Regions from separate parts of the Cellulomonas sp. P4_B5_2 genome, predicted to be linked through region 3. Evidence: riboswitches for the same ligand, from Rfam matches in the RefSeq annotation. Region 3 holds a riboswitch; each other region holds the start of a gene.
The links. A riboswitch is a leader RNA that binds a small molecule or an ion and turns the genes downstream of it on or off. The one in region 3 is predicted to bind S-adenosylmethionine.
Positions count from the first base shown of each region.

Region 1: another riboswitch for S-adenosylmethionine. It lies ahead of AC1DUQ_RS09650 (rhodanese-like domain-containing protein); the one in region 3 lies ahead of AC1DUQ_RS18130 (glutamate-5-semialdehyde dehydrogenase).
Region 2: another riboswitch for S-adenosylmethionine. It lies ahead of AC1DUQ_RS06155 (methylenetetrahydrofolate reductase); the one in region 3 lies ahead of AC1DUQ_RS18130 (glutamate-5-semialdehyde dehydrogenase).

Region 1 is NZ_JBFUHU010000107.1:12,839-20,064, forward strand. It holds gene purS (phosphoribosylformylglycinamidine synthase subunit PurS) at 1-63, shown strand, start outside; gene purQ (phosphoribosylformylglycinamidine synthase subunit PurQ) at 60-755, shown strand; gene AC1DUQ_RS09630 (GNAT family N-acetyltransferase) at 759-1,724, shown strand; gene AC1DUQ_RS09635 (hypothetical protein) at 1,652-2,029, opposite strand; gene AC1DUQ_RS09640 (DUF1345 domain-containing protein) at 2,065-2,676, opposite strand; gene AC1DUQ_RS09645 (O-succinylhomoserine sulfhydrylase) at 2,697-3,893, opposite strand; gene AC1DUQ_RS09650 (rhodanese-like domain-containing protein) at 3,953-4,366, opposite strand; SAM riboswitch class I at 4,362-4,477, opposite strand; SAM riboswitch class IV at 4,596-4,710, shown strand; gene AC1DUQ_RS09655 (aminotransferase class V-fold PLP-dependent enzyme) at 4,759-6,147, shown strand; gene AC1DUQ_RS09660 (fasciclin domain-containing protein) at 6,361-7,002, shown strand; partial or broken gene AC1DUQ_RS09665 (MaoC family dehydratase) at 7,065-7,226, opposite strand, start outside.
Region 2 is NZ_JBFUHU010000060.1:10,546-17,771, reverse strand. It holds gene AC1DUQ_RS06170 (helix-turn-helix transcriptional regulator) at 1-319, opposite strand, end outside; partial or broken gene AC1DUQ_RS06165 (alpha/beta hydrolase) at 318-1,223, shown strand; gene metE (5-methyltetrahydropteroyltriglutamate--homocysteine S-methyltransferase) at 1,341-3,674, opposite strand; gene AC1DUQ_RS06155 (methylenetetrahydrofolate reductase) at 3,680-4,705, opposite strand; SAM riboswitch class I at 4,785-4,880, opposite strand; gene AC1DUQ_RS06150 (hypothetical protein) at 4,973-5,188, opposite strand; gene AC1DUQ_RS06145 (DNA-3-methyladenine glycosylase I) at 5,261-5,863, opposite strand; gene AC1DUQ_RS06140 (TetR/AcrR family transcriptional regulator) at 5,933-7,069, opposite strand; gene AC1DUQ_RS06135 (ATP-binding cassette domain-containing protein) at 7,151-7,226, shown strand, end outside.
Region 3 is NZ_JBFUHU010000307.1:252-4,518, forward strand. It holds partial or broken gene AC1DUQ_RS18115 (hypothetical protein) at 1-163, opposite strand, end outside; gene nadD (nicotinate-nucleotide adenylyltransferase) at 160-765, opposite strand; gene AC1DUQ_RS18125 (hypothetical protein) at 792-944, opposite strand; gene AC1DUQ_RS18130 (glutamate-5-semialdehyde dehydrogenase) at 1,000-2,310, opposite strand; SAM riboswitch class IV at 2,584-2,691, opposite strand; partial or broken gene AC1DUQ_RS18135 (MFS transporter) at 3,149-4,267, shown strand, end outside.

The DNA of each region.
Region 1 (7,226 bases), on a different contig from region 3:
CACGTGCTGTCCAACCCGGTGATCGAGGACGTCGTCGCGGTCTACGAGGACACGCAGGCATGACCCGGATCGGCGTCGTCACCTTCCCCGGCACGCTCGACGACCGCGACGCCGCCCGCGCGGTCCGCCTCGCCGGTGCCGAGGCCGTGAGCCTCTGGCACGGGGACGCCGACCTGCACGGGGTCGACGCGGTCGTCCTGCCCGGCGGCTTCTCCTACGGCGACTACCTGCGCGCCGGCGCCATCAGCCGGTTCGCGCCGGTCATGGGCGAGATCGTCGACGCGGCGAACAAGGGCCTGCCGGTGCTGGGCATCTGCAACGGGTTCCAGGTGCTCACCGAGGCCCACCTGCTGCCCGGCTCGATGATCAAGAACGACCACCTGCACTTCGTGTGCCGCGAGCAGGTCCTGTCGGTCGACAACGTGGACACCGCCTGGACCCGCGACTACACCGCGGGCGAGCACATCACGATCCCGCTGAAGAACCAGGACGGCCAGTACGTCGCCGACGAGCACACCCTCGACGAGCTCGAGGGCGAGGGTCGCGTGGTGTTCCGCTACCAGGGCTGGAACCCGAACGGCTCGCGTCGTGGCATCGCGGGCATCTCGAACGCGGCGGGCAACGTCGTCGGCCTCATGCCGCACCCCGAGCACGCGGTCGAGCCGGGCTTCGGACCCGACGGCGCGAAGGGCCCCCGCACGGGCACGGACGGGCTGCGGTTCTTCACGTCGGTCCTCACCGCCCTCGTCGGCTGAGCGTTGACCACCAGCATCGCGCTCGTCGACTGGGACGACCCCGACGCGCTCCGGCTGCGCACCGCCCAGCAGGCCGAGCTGCTCGCCCTCTACGGCGAGGAGGACATCGGCCACGAGATGACCGGCGAGAGCATCGTCGCGATGCTCCTGGTCCGGGTGGACGGCGAGGCGGTCGCGTGCGGCGCGATCAGTGCGCGCGGTGACGGCGTCGGCGAGCTGAAGCGCATGTTCGTCGTCCCGGAGCACCGCGGCCGCGGGCTCTCGCGGTCGGTGCTGCGCGAGCTCGAGGCCGTCGCGCGGGACCGCGGCTTCCACCGGCTCGTCCTGGAGACCGGGGTGCTCCAGGCGTCGGCGATCGGGCTGTACCTGAGCGAGGGCTACCGGTCGATCCCGAACTTCGGCGAGTACGCGACGGAGGCCGAGTCGCGCTGCTTCGCCAAGGACCTCGGGCCGACGCCGCCCCGGGAGCCGCGCACCGGCGAGCGCCCCACGGTCACGCTGACGCATGCCGACTGGACGGACCCCGTCGCCACCGCGCTGCGGCTCGCGATGTGGCACGACATCGAGATCCGCTACCCGGAGATCCCCGCGAGCGTGCCGGGCGGCTTCGAGGTCGACGACCCGCAGCAGGGCGTCGGCGCGCTGTCCACGGTGATCGCCTGGCTGGACGGTCGCCCCGTCGGCTGCGCCACGCTGCGGGCGGCGCGGGACGGCTACCCGGCGGGCTCGGGGGAGCTCAAGAAGGTCTGGGTCGACGACGACGCCCGCGGGGCCGGCGCCGCCCGCGCCCTGCTCACGGCGATCGAGGACGACGCCCGCGCCTTCGGGCTGACCAGCGTGGTGCTCCAGACCGGCATCCGCCAGCCCGAGGCGGTCACGCTCTACCTGTCCGCGGGCTACCGCCCGGTCGTCCCCTTCTTCCCGTACGACGGCGACTTCCTGTCGCTCTGGATGGCCAAGGACGTCTGAGCGCGCACCCGCGCGATCTCGGCGAACCGCATCCAGTCGTCCTCCGCGGACGCCGGCAGCGCCACCCAGTCGTAGAACAGCCGCCCGCTGTCGCCGGGGGACCACACGGTCGCGCCGGGCAGCGCCAGGGCGTCCGCGTGCTCCGCGCTGTCCCGCCCGAGCTTCACGGCGAGCCGGTCGTCGCCGATGTGCGCGGCGAACATGGTCGATCCGACCTTGAGGATCGGGCGGCCCATCATCTGCGCGCGGGTGGCGCCGCGGGCGACCAGGTCGTCGGCGATCGCGTCGTAGTCGGTGTCGGTCATGGTCCGAGCATCCCGCGGGGGACCGACATGAGGCGTCACATCGACGCGACGAGGTTGACCAGCAGGGCGATGATCACGGTGCCGAACAGGTAGCTGAGCAGCGCGTGGACCAGAGCTGTCCGGCGCATGGCCGACGAGCCGAGGTCCGTGTCGGAGATCGCGAAGCTCATCCCCACGGTCACGGCGACGTACGCGAAGTCGGTGTACCGCGGCGGCGAGTCCATGTGGAAGTCGATCCCGCGCGCGCCGTCGGTCAGGTACATCCGTGCGTACCGGAGCGCGAACACGGTGTGGATGGCCGCCCACGACGCCAGCACGCTGGCCAGCACGGCGACCGTCGGAAGCAGCTGGCCGATCTCCTTGTCGACGAGCACGAGGACGACCCCGACCAGCGTCACGACCGCTGCCGCGACCACCACGAGGTGCGCGCCGAACCGGGTCGGCTCCTCACGGGTCGCGTGGGACGCGGTGGACGACGGGTCCATCGGCGCGACCGCGACCCACGTCCAGACCACGAAGACCGCCGCCGTGGTCGCCCAGCCCGCGAGCACCGCCGCGACCGCCGAGGTCCAGTCGATCGCGAGCCCGACGGCGACCCCGGCGAGAAGCCCCACGAGCAGGCGGACGAGCGACGACGACCGGGGCATGCCGTCAGTGTGGCGCAGGGTCAGGCGTCGAGGGTCGCCAGCGCCAGGGTGAGGTCGTCGATGAGGTCCGCGGGGTCCTCGAGGCCCACGGACAGCCGGATCGTCGACTCGGCGATCCCCACTGCCGCACGCCCCTCGGGGCCGAGCTTGCGGTGCGTGGTCGTCGCCGGGTGGGTGACCATCGACTTGGCGTCGCCGAGGTTGTTGGAGATGTCCACGATCCGCAGCGCGTCGAGCACGCCGAACGTGACCTTCTTGGCGACGTCGGGCGTCGACCCGTCCGGCACCGCGAGGTTGAACGTCACGACGGTCCCGCCGCCCGACTGCTGCGCCAGGGCGAGCTCGTGCTGGGGGTGCGACGGAAGGTAGGGGTACCGGACCAGCGAGACGCCGGGCTGCTGCTCGAGCCACGTGGCCACCTGCAGGGCCGACGCCGTCTGGTGCCGGACGCGCAGCGACAACGTCTCCAGCCCCTTGAGCAGCACCCACGCGTTGAACGCCGACAGCGACGGTCCGGTGTTCCGGATGAGCGTCTGCACCGGGCCGTGGATGTACTCGTCGGTGCCCAGGATCGCGCCGCCGAGCACGCGGCCCTGGCCGTCGATGTGCTTGGTCGCGGAGTACACGATGACGTCCGCGCCCAGCTCCAGCGGCCGGGACAGGACGGGGGTGGCGAACACGTTGTCGACGATCACCGTGGCGCCTGCGGCGTGCGCGAGCCGGCTGACCGCGGCGATGTCGACCAGGTCCTGCATCGGGTTGGACGGCGTCTCGAAGAACACGACGTCGGCCGGCGTGGAGAGCGCCTCCTGCCACTGCGCCAGCTCGTGGCCGTCGACGTAGTCGGTCCGCACGCCCCACTTGGCCAGGATCTCCTCGAAGATCACCACGGTGGAGCCGAACAGCGCCCGGGCGGAGACGATGCGCGACCCCGACTGCACGATCGCGGCGATCGACGTGAACACCGCCGACATGCCCGACGCCGTGGCGAACGCGGCCTCGGCGCCCTCGAGCAGGCGCAGGCGCTCCTCGAAGGTGGACACCGTCGGGTTGCCGTAGCGGGAGTACAGGAAGCGGTCGGCCTCCCCGGCGAACGCGGCCTCGGCCTCGGCGGCGGCGGAGTAGACGTAGCCCTGCGTGAGGAACAGGGCCTCGGACGTCTCGTTGAACTGCGACCGCACCAGACCGCCGCGGACGGCGAGGGTGTCCGGGCGCAGGTCGGTGCGCGGGGTGCGGCGGTCGTCCCAGTCGGCGGGCCCGGGGACGCGCCGGTCGCTCACGCCTGCCGCCAGGGGAGCCCCGCCGCGCGCCAGCCGGAGTGGCCGCGGTGGCCGTCCGGACCGACGTCGCCCTCGAAGCCCTCGAGCACGTTGTAGGCCGGGCCGAGGCCCGCCGCGGTGGCCGCCTGCGCGGCGGCGACGGAGCGGACCCCCGAGCGGCACAGGAACACGACCGGGCGGCCGGGCGCGACGCCGGCGTCGGCCAGCTGCTTGAGGAACTGTGGGTTCGGGCGTCCCGACGGGTACGACACCCACTCGACCAGGGCGGCGCGACCGTCGATCGGGGCCGAGTCGGGGATGCCCACGTAGCGCCACTCGGCGTCCGTGCGGACGTCGACGAGCACCGCGCTCTCGTCGGACGTCAGCAGGTCCCAGGCCTGCTGGGGGGTCAGGTCACCGGCGTAGCTCATCGAGGCCCTCGTCTCATCGGTCCTGGCGGTAGCACCCTCGGCCGGGCACAGGGTGCCCGCGGGTTGCTGCGGCGTCGTCGAGCCAGATCTCTCAGCCGCTCTGGATGGTGGCCGTGATGCTACGCGCGGCGGGACCCTCCTTCCAAGTGGTGGACAAGGCGTCCCGGTGGGCGAGACGAAGCCCGCGGCGCGTTGACAGCCACGGGGAGGTGCCGGGACCCTCGTTGCAGGTCATGAGCGCCAGCGTCAAGCCCCGGCTCGCTGGCCGGCAACCCTCCTCCGCGGTGGGGTGCCCCGGGTGACGACCTGGCCGCGTCCCGTCCGGGGCTCGGCAAGCGCGGGGTCCCACCTGTTCGACGGGTGTTCCCCCGGAACGTGTCGGAGGACCCACCATGACTGTCACCGCCGAGCGCCTCTCGTGTGCGACCGAGGTGAGCGCCCTGCTCCCCGTGGTCGGCGGCACTACCACCGTCCCGCTGGTGGACGGCACGCACCGCGTCTACGCCAACCTCGACTACGCGGCCAGTGCCCCGGCGCTCGAGGCCGTCGCCGCCCGCGTCACCGAGGTCCTGCCGCTGTACGCGTCCGTGCACCGCGGCGCCGGGTACCTGTCCCAGGTGTCCACCGCGCTGTACGAGTCCGCGCGCCAGACCATCGCGCGGTTCGTCGACGCCCGTCCCGACGACGTCGCGATCATCACCCGCAACACCACGGACTCGCTCAACCTGCTGGCCGGCGTCGTCCCGTCGGGGGGCCGCGTCCTGGTGCTGGACGTCGAGCACCACGCCAACCTGCTGCCGTGGGTGCAGTCCTCCGAGCGGCACGGCAATCGGACCACCATCCTGCCGATCGCGTCGACCGTCGCCGCGACCCTCGACGCCCTGCGCGACGAGCTCGCCCGCCAGCCGTACGCGCTGGTCACGATCACCGGCGCGTCGAACGTGACGGGGGAGGCGCTGCCGATCGACCAGGTCGTCGCGCTCGCCCACGCCGAGGGTGCCCGCGTGGCGGTGGACGGCGCCCAGCTGGTGCCGCACCGGGGCTTCTCGCTGGCCGGGACGGACGCCGACTACGTCGCGTTCTCGGGGCACAAGACGTACGCACCGTTCGGGGCGGGGGCCCTCGTCGGCCGTCGCGACTGGCTCGACACCGGCACGCCATACCTCGCAGGGGGAGGTGCGGTGCGCGACGTGCGGGCGGACCGGACGGTCTGGCAGCCGGCGCCGGCGCGGCACGAGGCCGGGTCGCCCAACGTGCTCGGCGCGATCGCGCTCGCGGAGGCCTGCGACCAGCTCGCGGCCCTTCCGGCTGGTGCCCTCGCCGCGCACGAGGAGGCGCTGCGTGAGCGCCTGGTCCAGGGGCTGTCGGCCATCGACGGCGTGGAGATCGCGCGCATCTGGCCGGACTCCGCGGCACCGGTCGGCGTCCTCACGTTCACGGTGCCGGACCACGACCCGGGCCTGGTCGCCGCGTACCTCGCCGCCGAGCACGGGATCGGCGTCCGCGACGGCCGGTTCTGCGCTCACCCGCTGCTGGCACACCTGGGCGCGTCGAACGGCGCCATCCGCGCGTCGGTCGGCGTCGGCACCACCAGCGAGTCCGTCGACCGCCTGATCACGGCCCTGACCGAGTACCTCGCCACGGGTCCGGCCGTCCGCTACGAGGTGGTCGACGGCTGCTGGGCGGTCGTCGACGACACCCGCCCGCTGCTCGCGGTGCACGGCCTGGACCACCTGGCGGCGACCGCCGCGGCAGCGTGCGGACCGGCCCTGGACGACTGACCTCTCGCGAGGTCCCCGGCGCGAGCTCGTGGGTTCGGCACGAGATCGTCAGTTCACACCCGCGATCTCGTGCCGAACGCACGATCTCGTCCGCGGCGGCCTCGACGTGCATCCGGGCGCGGGGGAACGGGCGAAGAGGACACAGGGCGCCCTCCGGCGTCCGCGCGGCGCGGCGCACGGCGTCGGCCGCGACCGTCGTCCGTAGGAGCCACCATGAGGATCCGTCGCACGCTCTCCACCCTCGTCGCCGCCGGCCTGGTCGCCGGAGCCGGGGTCGCCCTGGCGCCCGCCGCGACCGCGGCGCCCACCGGCACGTCGAGCCTGGCCGCCCTGCTCACCTCGGACGGGGACACCTTCGACCGGAACTGGTACGACTTCGACATCCTCGACCAGGCCGTCGGTGCGGTGCTCGCCGCCAAGCCGACCAGCCCGGTCGCCGTCCTGGCCGACGGCACGGTCCCGCTGACCGCGTTCGTCCCCACGGACCGCGCCTTCCAGCTGCTGGCCAAGGACCTGACCCACCGCTGGTACGGCACGGAGGAGCAGGTGCTCACCGCGCTCGCGGGCGCGGTCGGCATCGACGCGATCGAGCAGGTGCTGCTCTACCACGTCGTCGCGGGCGCGACGATCGACTCGGCCACGGCGCTGGCCAGCGACAACGCCGTCCTCACCACCGCGCAGGGCGGCACGTTCACCGTCGACGTGCTCTCGAAGCGCTGGGGGATCGTGCAGCTGCGCGACCAGGACCGCAACGACCTCAACCCGTTCCTGATCCGCGGCAAGCTCGACCTGAACGCGGGCAACGTGCAGATCGCGCACGCGATCACGTTCGTCCTGCGACCGGCTGACCTCTGAGCAACCTCGGGCGGGGGGGGGGGGGGGGGGCCGGCGAACGCGAACACGTCGCCGTCGTGGGCGATGCGGACGGTGACCGTGCCGGGCAGCAGGACCGGCTTCACGAACTCGACCGACCAGTCGAACGCGTCCCCGCGCGCGGCACCGACGTCAGCCAGTGCGCGCGACGCGGTGTACATGCCGTGCGCGATGGCCCGCGGGAACCCGAACGCCTTCGCCGTGAG
Region 2 (7,226 bases), on a different contig from region 3:
TCAGGGCGCGAAGCGACGTCTCCTCCATGCCGCCGATCGCGGCCTCCGCGGCGTAGCGCAGCCCGACGGCTACCGCGACGGCCTCGTCGTCGTCGAGGACCAGGGGTGGCAGGTGCGCCCCCGTCGCGAGCCGGTAGCCCCCGTCCTTTCCTGACGTGGCGTCGACCGGATAGCCGAGCTCGCGCAGCCGGTCCACGTCGCGGCGCACCGTTCGCTCCGTGATCTCGAGGCGATCGGCGAGCTCGGCACCACCCCACCATCGATGGGTCTGCAGGAGCGAGAGCAGCTGCAACGCTCGACCGGTGGGGTCCTTTCGCATGCTCCGAGTCTGCCACCTCTTGCGGACCGATCCTGTCCGCAATGCTCCCTACGGTGGCGGCAACCGATCAGGCCGCACGCGGCCGATCACCCAGAGCTACGGAGGACCTGCCGTGTTCGATCCGACCGACTTTCCCGAGCCCGCCCTCATCTCCGTCAACGGCGTGACGCTCGAAGTCTTCGAAGCGGGCCAGGAGAATGCCGGCAATCCTGTCGTGCTCTGTCACGGCTGGCCCGAGCATGCCTACTCCTGGCGCTATCAGGTGCCTGCCCTCGTCGCAGCCGGCTACCACGTCATCGTCCCGAACCAGCGGGGTTACGGGAACTCGTCCCGTCCGACCGAGGTGACGGACTACGACATCGGGCACCTGTCGGGTGACCTCGTCGCACTTCTCGACCACTACGGGTACGAGGACGCCCTCTTCATCGGTCACGACTGGGGCGCGAACGTCGTCTGGGGACTGACGTTGTTGCATCCCCACCGCGTCTCCAAGGTGATAAACCTGAGCCTGCCGTACATCGAGCGCGGGGAGATCCCCCCGATCGAGCTCATGGAACAGGTTCTCGGCGGCGACTTCTACTTCGTCCACTTCAATCGACAGCCGGGCGTCGCCGACGCCGTGCTCGACGACAACACGTTCCAGTTCCTTCGCAACCTGTACCGGAAGAACGAGCCGCCCACCGAGCCTCAGCCCGGTATGGCGTGGATCAACCTCGCCAGAGCGGCGACACCACGCGGTGAGCCCGTCATGAGCGACAGCGAGCTGGCCGTCTTCGTCTCCGCCTTCGACGCATCGGGGTTCACGGGCAGCATCAACTGGTACAGGAACCTCGACCGCAACTGGCACCTGCTGGCGGACGTGGACCCCGTCATCCAGCAGCCCGCCCTCATGATCTACGGCGACCGCGATCCGGTCGTGAGGTCGGAGAACCTGTCGACGTTCGTGCCTCACGTGGACGTGGTCAGCCTGGACTCCGGTCCCCCGTACACCTGTGCAGGTGTCCGGGGCCGTGAGCATGCGTCAGAGCGTGGCGCGGACCGCCCGCGTGGCCGCGAGGATGTGCTCCAGCGACGGGGCGACCTCCTCGTAGCGGCGGGTCTTCAGGCCGCAGTCCGGGTTGACCCAGAGCTGGTCGACCGCGATGGCCTTGACGGCCTCCGTGAGCAGCTCCTCGACCTCCGCCTCGCTGGGGACGCGCGGCGAGTGGATGTCGTAGACGCCCGGGCCGATCCCCCGCGGGTAGCCGGCCGCCGAGATGTCGCCGAGGATCTCCATCTTCGAGCGGGCCGCCTCGATGGAGGTCACGTCCGCGTCGAGCCCGTCGATCGCGCCGATGATCTCGCCGAACTCCGAGTAGCACAGGTGCGTGTGGATCTGCGTGTCGGGGCGGACCCCGGCCGTGGCGAGGCGGAACGAGCGCACCGACCAGTCGAGGTACGCGGCGTGGTCCTCGACCCGCAGCGGCAGCAGCTCGCGCAGCGCGGGCTCGTCCACCTGGATGACGGCGATGCCGGCGGCCTCGAGGTCGGCGATCTCGTCGCGCAGGGCAAGGCCCACCTGGTTGGCGGTGTCGCCGAGGGGCTGGTCGTCGCGGACGAACGACCAGGCCAGGATGGTCACCGGGCCGGTGAGCATGCCCTTGACCGGCTTCTCCGTGAGCGACTGCGTGTACGACGACCACTCGACCGTGATCGGCTTCGGCCGCGAGACGTCGCCCCACAGGATCGACGGACGCGTGCAGCGCGAGCCGTAGGACTGGACCCAGCCGTTCTGCGTCACGGCGAACCCGTCGAGGTTCTCCGCGAAGTACTGGACCATGTCGTTGCGCTCGGGCTCGCCGTGCACCAGCACGTCGAAGCCGATCTTCTCCTGCAGCTCGACGACCCGGCGGATCTCCGCCTTCATCTCCTCGTCGTACTGCGCCTCCGTCAGCTCGCCCTTGCCGAACGCAGCGCGCGCGGTGCGGATCTCGGTGGTCTGCGGGAAGGAGCCGATGGACGTCGTCGGCAGCGGGGGCAGGTTGAGCCGGGCGGCCTGCGCGACCTTGCGCTCGTCGAACGAGCCGCGGCTGAACGCATTCTCGCCGAGGGCGGCCACGCGGTCGCGGACCTCCGGGTTGACGACGCCGGGTGCGGTCCGGCGGGAGTTCACCGCGTCCGTGGCGGTGAGCAGCTGCTCGTGGATGGCCTCGCGGCCCTCGGTCAGACCCTCGGCCAGGGTGACGACCTCGACGACCTTCTCGTCGGCGAACGCGAGCCAGGTCTTCAGGGTCTCGTCGAGGTTCGGCTCGTCCGTGAGCGTGTGCGGCACGTGGAACAGGGACGTCGAGGTGCCGACGGTGACCGCGGCCGCGCCGAGGCCCTCGAGCTGCTCGAGGACGGCCAGCTTGGCGTCCAGGTCCGCGCGCCAGATGTTGTGGCCGTCGATCACGCCGGCGACCAGCGTCTTGGTCTCCAGGCCCGGGACCGACTCGGCAGGCGCGTGACCGCGGATCAGGTCGATGCCGATGGCCTCGACGTCCGTCGCGGCGAGCACCGGGAACGCCGCGGCGAGGTCGCCGTAGGGGGCCGCGACCAGGATGGCCGGGCGCTCCGGGGGGGTCAGCTCGGTGGCCAGCGCGCGGTACGCCTCGATCACGGACGCGAGCAGCTGCTCGGCCGGGACGGCGACGGAGTCGGAGACCAGGGCGGGCTCCTCCAGCTGCACCCAGGTGGCACCCGCGGCGGCGAGGTCCTTGAGCAGCTCGGCGTAGACCGGCAGCAGGTCCGCCAGGCGGTCGATCGGGGCGAAGCCCTCGGGGGCGTCCTCCGTGGCCTTGGCCAGCGCCAGGTACGTGACGGGGCCGACGATGACCGGACGCGTGAGGACGCCGTCCGCGAGGGCCTCGGTGAACTCGCGCACCGGGCGGGTGCTCGCGTAGCGGAAGGTCGTCTCCGGGCCGATCTCCGGGACCAGGTAGTGGTAGTTGGTGTCGAACCACTTGGTCATCTCGAGCGGCAGGTCGTCGCCGCGGCCGCGGGCCACGGTCGAGTACCCGGCCAGGTCGAGCGACCCGTCGGCGCCCACGACGTCCGCGAAGCGGGCCGGGACAGCGCCGATCACGGCGGTGGCGTCGAGCACCTGGTCGTAGAACGAGAACGCGCTCGGGATCGCCGGCACGTCGGTGGCCAGGCCGAGCTCGGCCAGCCGCGTGCGGGTGCGGCGACGCAGGTCGGCGGCGGTGGCCTCGACCTCGTCGGCCGACGTGCGACCTGCCCAGAACGCTTCGAGGGCCTTCTTCAGCTCGCGGCGCGGGCCGATGCGGGGGTAGCCGAGCACGGAGCTGGCGGGGAAGATCGGGCGGTTCTCGGTCATGTGGTTCAGTCCCTCGGGGGTCGGGCGGGTGCCGTGTCCTGCGGCCAGCTGGCCAGGTCGGGAGCTGTCCGAGCTCCGCCGTCGAGGTGTGCACCCTCGAGCAGGTCAAGTGCGGCGTGGTGCTGGTTGAACGTGTAGAGGTGGACGCCGGGTGCGCCGCCGTCCAGGACGCCGTTGACCAGGTCGACGCTGGCCCGGATGCCCCGGCGATGACGGTCGAGCTCGTCGTCGGCGGATCCGAGCAGGTCGATCAGGTCCTTCGGCACCGGGACGCCGGTCAGCTCCTGCACGCGCAGCAGCCGGGCCGGGTCCGTGGTCGGGATGATGCCCGGGATGATCGGGATGGTCACGCCGGCCTCACGGGCCTCCGCGACGATACCGAGATAGTCGTCCGCGTCGAAGAACACCTGCGTGATCGCGAAGTCGGCGCCGGCCTCCTGCTTGGCCAGCAGCGAGGCGACGTCCTGCGCGCGGGTGCCGCCCGTGGCGTGGTTGCCGCGCGGGAACGCCGCGACCGCGACGGACAGGGGTCGCACCCGAGCCCGCACCGCCTGCGACGGGCTGTCCAGGCACCGCTGCGCCTCGATCTCGCGCAGGAGCTCGACCAGCTCGCCCGCGGTCTGCAGGCCGTCCGGGTGGGCCTGCCAGTCGCTCTGGTCCGTGGGCGGGTCGCCCCGCAGGGCGAGGAACGACCGCAGGCCCTCGTCGAGGAACTCCCCGACGATCGTCGTGATCTCCTCGCGCGAGGTCCCGACGCAGGTCAGGTGGGCGATCGGGTTGAGCGACGTCTCCTGCAGCAGCCGGCGGACCAGCGCGCGCGTGGTGAGTCGCGTCTTGCCCGAGGCGCCGTAGGTGACCGAGACGAAGTCGGGGTGCACCGACTCGAGCTCGCGGATGGTGGCCCACAGGCGGGGAGCCGCGTCGGGGTTCCGGGGCGGGAAGAGCTCGAACGAGATCGTCGGGCGGTCGTTCGCGTTCTGCGCCCGGCGGGCGGGCGCGGTGTGCAGCCCGGGGGTGCGGGGCTCAGCCACGGCTGCGCTCACGGCGCGGCCGGCGGGGTCGTCGGCACCGGGGTGGTGCGGGGACAGGTGTCCTGTGGGGGCATGACTCACTCCATCGCCCCTGGCGGAAGCACCCACACCCTCGCGAGGAGGGGGGTTGCTGCGGCGTCGTCGAGCCAGGTCTCTCGGCCGCTCTGGATGGTAGCCGCGATGGTAGTCCGCAGATCACATGCTGGGCAACAGTGATCGACCCGTGAGACGGCGCCGTCCGCGGAGCATGTCTGCTTCGGCGCCCGTCTAGTGCGGGCGGCGCGGGGCCAGGTTCGAGGAGCGCATGCGGCTGCGCTGCGACGGGACGTCGAACCACGAGTTCGGCGAGCCGGCCGGGACGGACAGCAGCCCGACCTGGACGGCCTCGAGGATCTCTGCATCGGGGACGACGTTGTCCGTGAGCGCCTCGGCCGCCTCGCGCGCGGCATCACGCCGAACGTCAGGGTCGGGCATCTCCGTCATGGCTGGCACTGTAGTCCGCAGGGTGCGTGGTGCCGAGAGGGCAGCCGCACGATCACCCGCCAGAAGCAAATCTCACCCGGCAAGCTCTCCGGTGCCGGCAGAGCCCCACGCCGCCGGGCACGTGGCCAGGTGGTCGTCGACGACACCGCACGCCTGCATCGCCGCGTAGGCGGTGACCGGGCCGACGAACCGGAACCCGAGCGACTTCAGCTCCTTGGCCAGCGCGCGGCTCTCCGGCGTCTGCGCGGGCACGCCCGCCCAGCCCGAGGGGCGCTGGTAACCCGTCCGGTCGGGGGCGTGCGACCACAGGACCTGGTCGAGAGTGCGACCCGCCGCGTGCAGCTCGCGCAGGGCACGGCCGTTGGCGATCGTCGCCTCGATCTTGGCGCGGTTGCGCACGATGCCGGCGTCGGCCATCAGGCGGGCCACGTCGTCGTCACCGAACTCCGCGACCACCTCCGGGTCGAAGTCCGCGAACGCCGTGCGGAACGCGGGCCTCTTGCGCAGGATCGTGATCCAGGCGAGGCCCGACTGGAAGCCTTCCAGGGCGAGCCGCTCGTAGAGGGCGTGCTCGTCGTGGACGGGCTTGCCCCACTCCTCGTCGTGGTACTGCTCGTACAGGGGGGTGCCGTCGCCGAAGCAGCGGCCGGTGCGCGGGGCGTCGGGCGAGGTCATGCGTCGAGTCTGCCCGGCCGCGCCGACATCGTGACCGCCGCTTGTGCAGGCGACGGGGCTGTGGGCGGCTCAGGAGGCCAGGGTGATGAGCCGCTCGATCCCGTCGAGGATGAGTACGGTGCCGAAGTCCAGCTCGTCGTCCTCGGGCGCGTCCTCCGGGAAGGAGAAGGCGCCCGCGGTTGCCGCCCGCAGCAGCGTGGGGTGCTCGTCCGCGGAGGCGAGCATCGTGATGAGCTCTCCCAGGTCCGGCGGCAGGGCTCCCCCGGCGGTGGTGCCGACCGCGGCGGTGCGCCCGGCGCCGCTCAGCTCCTCGCCGATCCGCAGCTGGTCCAGGGTGTGCGAGGCGAGCAGGCCGATCGCCCCCACCTTCTGGTCCTCCGACAGCGGGGTGCCGTCGAGCGCCGAGAGCATCGCCTCCATCCAGGCGAGCCGCCCGGGCCCGACCGCGTGCAGGACCGCGGACGCCCGCGCCAGCCACGGGTGCGCGCGCAGGATCGGCTGCTGGACGGCGAGGACGAGCTCGAGCCGCTCCCGCCAGCCACCCACCTCGGGCCCGAGGACGGGCGGCCGGCCCGACGCCCGGTCCGACATGAGGCTGAGCACCTCGTCCTTGGACGAGACGTACCGGTACAGGGACATCGTGGTGAACCCGAGCGACTCGGCGAGCCGGGCCATGGACACGGACTCGATCCCCTCGCTGTCGGCCAGCGCGATGCCGGCGTCGGCGATCTGCTCGAGCGTCAGACCCGGCCGCGGCCCGGGCCGGCCGGGGGCCGGTGTGCGCCACAGGACGGCGATCCCGGGCGGGAGGTCGATCGGCGCGCCCTCGGAGCCGGCCACGCGCACGGCGTGCCGGCGCGCCTTCTCCGCCTCGCGCGCAGCCTGCTGCTGGGCCAGGGCCGCGGCACGCTGCGCCTTCTCCGCCTCCCGGAGCTGGCGGGCCGCCTCCTTGACCGCCTGCTGAGCGGCTCGCTCCTGCTCCTTGCGTCGGCGCTCCTCCTCCTTGGCCGCGTCCTGCAGGGCCTTCAGGCGGTCGCGCTCGCGGCGCTCGACCTGCTTGCGGGCGTCGCGGTCGGCCTTCTCGAGGTCGCTCCTGGCGCGCTCGGCCTCCTTGGCCTCCGCGCGCTCGGCCTTCTCGCGGTCGCGTCGCAGCAGCTCGGCCTCGCGGCGGGCCTCCTCGGCCTCTCGTGCCTCGTCGTCGTCCACGGCACCTCCTTGACCCGTGATCCTACAAGTGTGTATGAAGTACACACACAGTTTACGACATACACAGAAAGCGAGATCGCGATGACTGCTCCTGTCGTCGTCGCCCGGGGGCTGCGCAAGTCCTACGGCGACCTGACCGTGCTCGACGGCGTCGACC
Region 3 (4,267 bases):
CCTGACCACGCATCGCGCGGCGGGAGACCTGACCGGCGCTCGCACCACCCGGGGACGCCGGACCGGCCGCGGACCCGGCGTCGGGTGCGGCACCCGCGACGTCGCCCGTCTCGGGGTTGCGATGGAGCTCGCGGCGGCGCCGCCGCTCTCCCGGTTCACTCATGACTGACCTCGATACAACCTGTGCTTGGCGATGTACTGGACGACCCCGTCAGGGACGAGGTACCAGACCGGCTGCCCGGCGCGCTCACGTGCGCGGACGTCGGTCGAGGAGATCGCCAGGGCGGGGACCTCCAAGACGTGGACTCGATCGGCGGGAAGCCCGTCGACCGACAACGCGTGCCCGGGACGGGTGACCGCCACGAACTGCGCCATCGAGAAGAGCTCCTCGGCATCCTTCCACGTCACGATCTGCGCGATGGCGTCCGCACCTGTGATGAAGAAGAGTTCGGCGTCCGGGCGTGCCGTCTTGAGGTCGCGCAGCGTATCCACGGTGTACGTCACACCTGACCTGTCCACATCGACCCGGCTCACGGTGAATCTCGGGTTCGACGCCGTCGCGATCACGGTCATGAGGTACCGGTGCTCGGGCACGGTGACGTCCTGGTGGAGCTTGAACGTCGGCCGCCCCGTCGGGACGAAGACGACCTCGTCGAGATCGAACCGTGCGGCCACCTCGCTCGCGGCCACCAGGTGACCGTGATGGATGGGGTCGAACGTGCCGCCCATCACGCCCAGGCGTGTCCTGTGCGGCGGCTCCGTCATCGGTCCGGTCCCTCTCGGTACGTCGGTCAGTGGCGCGTCCCGACGCTGCGGAAGGCGAACGTGATGAGCAGCATGGCGACGAGACCGACGAACGCTCCGATACCGAACACCACGGGCGGGAACGGCAGCTCGTTGGTGTGCTCGGCGGCCTCAGCCGCGGCGATCAGGGCAGCATGCACGACATTCCTCCAGGGGTGGGCGGGAGCGAACAGTGTCGCACGCGGGACTGTGGCATCAGGGTCGGACGTGCCCGTCGCCGTGCACGATCCACTTGGTCGTCGTGAGCTCGCCGAGGCCCATCGGCCCGCGGGCGTGGAGCTTCTGGGTGGAGATGCCGATCTCCGCGCCGAGGCCCAGCTGGCCGCCGTCGGTGAACCGCGTGGAGGCGTTCACCATGACCGCCGCGGAGTCCACCTCGGCCACGAACCGCTCCGAGGACGCCAGGTCCTGCGTGATGATCGCCTCGGTGTGGCCCGAGCTCCACTCGCGGATGTGCTCGAGGGCCTCGTCGAGCGAGTCGACCACCCGGACGGCGAGGTCGAGCGACAGGTACTCGGTGGCCCAGTCCTCGTCCGTGGCCGGCACGCAGTCGGCCTCGTCGGGGGCGAGCGCGAGGGTGGTCTCGTCGCCGTGGATGGTGACGCCCGCGTCGGCCAGCATGGCGATGGCGACCGGGAGGAACTCGTCGGCGACGGCCTGGTGCACCAGCAGCGTCTCGGCGGCGTTGCAGACGCCGACGCGCTGGGTCTTGGAGTTGAGCAGGATCGGGATGGCGACAGCGAGGTCCGCGGTCTCGTCGACGTAGACGTGCACGTTGCCCACGCCGGTCTCGACGACGGGCACGGTGGACTCGCGCACGACGGTCTGGATCAGGTCCGCTCCCCCGCGGGGCACCAGCAGGTCGACCAGCCCGCGGGCGTGCATGAGGGCGACCGCGCCCTCGCGACCCCAGGCGTCGATCGACTGCACGAGCGCACCGGGGAGCCGCTGTGCGACGAGCGCCCTCGACAGCACCTCGACGATGACCTCGTTGCTCGCGGCCGCGGCCGAGCCGCCCCGCAGGATGACGGCGTTGCCGCTCTTGAGCGCCAGCCCCGCGGCGTCGACGGTCACGTTCGGACGCGCCTCGTAGATCATGCCGACCACGCCCATCGGGACGCGCACCTGCCTCATGCGCAGGCCGTTGGGCAACGTGGAGCCGCGGACCACCTCACCCACCGGGTCGGGCAGGGCGGCGAGCTCACGCAGGGCGTCGGCGATGCCCACGATGCGCTCCGGTGTCAGCGCGAGGCGGTCCAGCAGGCCCGCGGAGGTGCCGTTGCTCCGGCCGCGCTCGAGGTCGACCGCGTTGGCCGCGACGATCTCGGGGGTGGCCGCCACGAGGGCGTCCGCCATGCCGCGCAGGGCCGCGTCCTTGGTGGCCCGGGTAGCCGTGGCGAGCGCGCGGGACGCGACCTTGGCCCGTTCCGCGACCGCCCGAACCTGTGCGACGACGTCGGGCGTCTCGACGGCGTCGTGCACGGGCTGCTCGAGCGAGGTGGTCATCTGGTCAGGGTAGTCCCGCCGCCGACGCCGACGAGAGACGCGTCCGCCGCCGCGAGCCCGCGTGCGCGCCCGGGGTCGTCGGGGCCCCACAGCGTGGTCGACACCTCGGCACGGACCAGCGGCACGACCTCCCCGGCGAACCGGCGCAGGACGTCCTGCTGCTGCTCGTACGGCAGGACGGGGCCGAGGTGGCGACGTCGGTGGGCGCCGCGCCGCCGTACCTCGCGGAGACGGTGGACGGGAGGAGATCGACGGACATGGCTGATCCCTGGGGGTCGACGTTCGCCCGCCGTCCAGGCTGGCCGGGTCTTGCTCGGGAGCACCCCACACGTCGGAGGGTTGCTGCTCCGCCTGCCGAGCCAGACGGCGGAGCTCCTGACCCGCGCAGGAGGGTCGGCTCCGAGCGCGACGATGTCAACGATCGGGACGGCTTCTCACATCGCGGGATGTGCGGGGTGGCCGTCGGAGTGGTCGGTCAATGGCGAACCGATGCGACCCACCTCCGGGATCAGCAGGGTCGGCGCTGGACCGGATCGGATCGGACGAACAGGACCTTCGACCCCTGGTTCCGTGGAAAGCCCGCTCTACGTTGTTCCACGTACCGGAACTGAGTTCCATACAGACCAGCACTCCGGAATCGCGCAGCACCAGTGCCCCGAGCCTCCATCGAGGATCCCCCCGGGAACGCGCTCACGTCGTGAGCCGAACAAGGAGTGCCAGCTAGACGCGAGACAAGGCTGTCTCGATCTGCGCGACCGCGGGCACCTTGCTCGCGCCCCGAGTCTCCAGCCCGGCCGATGACGGCAGGGCGTGCGAGCTCCCATGAGACAGGTGTCCTGTGACCGGAAACATCGTCCTGCCACCGCCCGCGACCGCGGACGGCGTCCTTCCCCCCGTCGATCAGAAGAACCTGCGCCGAGCAGCCTGGGCCGGTGGCATCGGGACCGCGCTCGAGAACTTCGACTTCACGATCTTCGGCACCGCGTCGGCGATCATCTTCAGCAAGATCTTCTTCTCCGACATGGACCCGATCTCCGGGATGCWCGCGTCGTTCGGCGTGCTGTTCGTCGGCTTCGGCGCACGCCCGCTCGGTGGACTGTTCTTCTCCAAGTACGGCGACCGCCTCGGCCGCAAGTTCGTCATGGTCGCCACGCTGTTCCTCATGGGCACCGCGACGTTCGCGATCGGCCTGCTGCCCACCTACGCGGTCGTGGGGATCTGGTCCCCGATCCTGCTGCTCATGGCCCGGTTCCTGCAGGGCTTCGGCGCGGGCGCCGAACAGGCGAGCGGCATCGTGCTGCTGACGGAGACCGCCCCCAAGGGCAAGCGCGGCCGGTTCTCGTCGCTGGTGTTCGTGGGCGCGGCCGCCGGTGCGGCCATGGGCGCCGTCGTGTGGATCCTCGTGCAGATGATGCCGGAGGAGGCCCTGCTGTCCTACGGCTGGCGTCTCGTCTTCTTCAGCTCGATCTTCGTGACGATCGCCGCCTACGTGATCCGTCGCAAGGTCAAGGAGTCCCCGGTCTTCGAGGAGCTCAAGGCCGAGGGCGCGATCGAGGCCGCCAAGAAGGACTCGCCCGTCGTCGACGTGTGGAAGCACGGCAAGAAGCACCTCGCCCGCGTGTTCTTCATGAACATCGGCGCGAACTCGCACTCGTACGTCTTCCAGGTCTTCATCGGCGCCTACCTGATCAACTACCTCGACGTCGACTCCAAGCTCATCCCGAAGTTCCTGCTCCTCGGTGCCCTGTGCGCCTGCGTCTCCGCCGTCGTGTTCGGCATCCTGTCCGACCGGTTCGGGCGCAAGCGGATGTACCTGATCGTCACCGGGTTCCTCATGCTCTTCGCGGTCCCGGCGTTCCTCATCCTCAACACCGGCAACCTCGTCCTGATCTGCCTGGTCATCGTCGTCGGCTTCATGATCGCCTCGCAGGCCACCGTCGGCGTCCAGGCCGCGTAC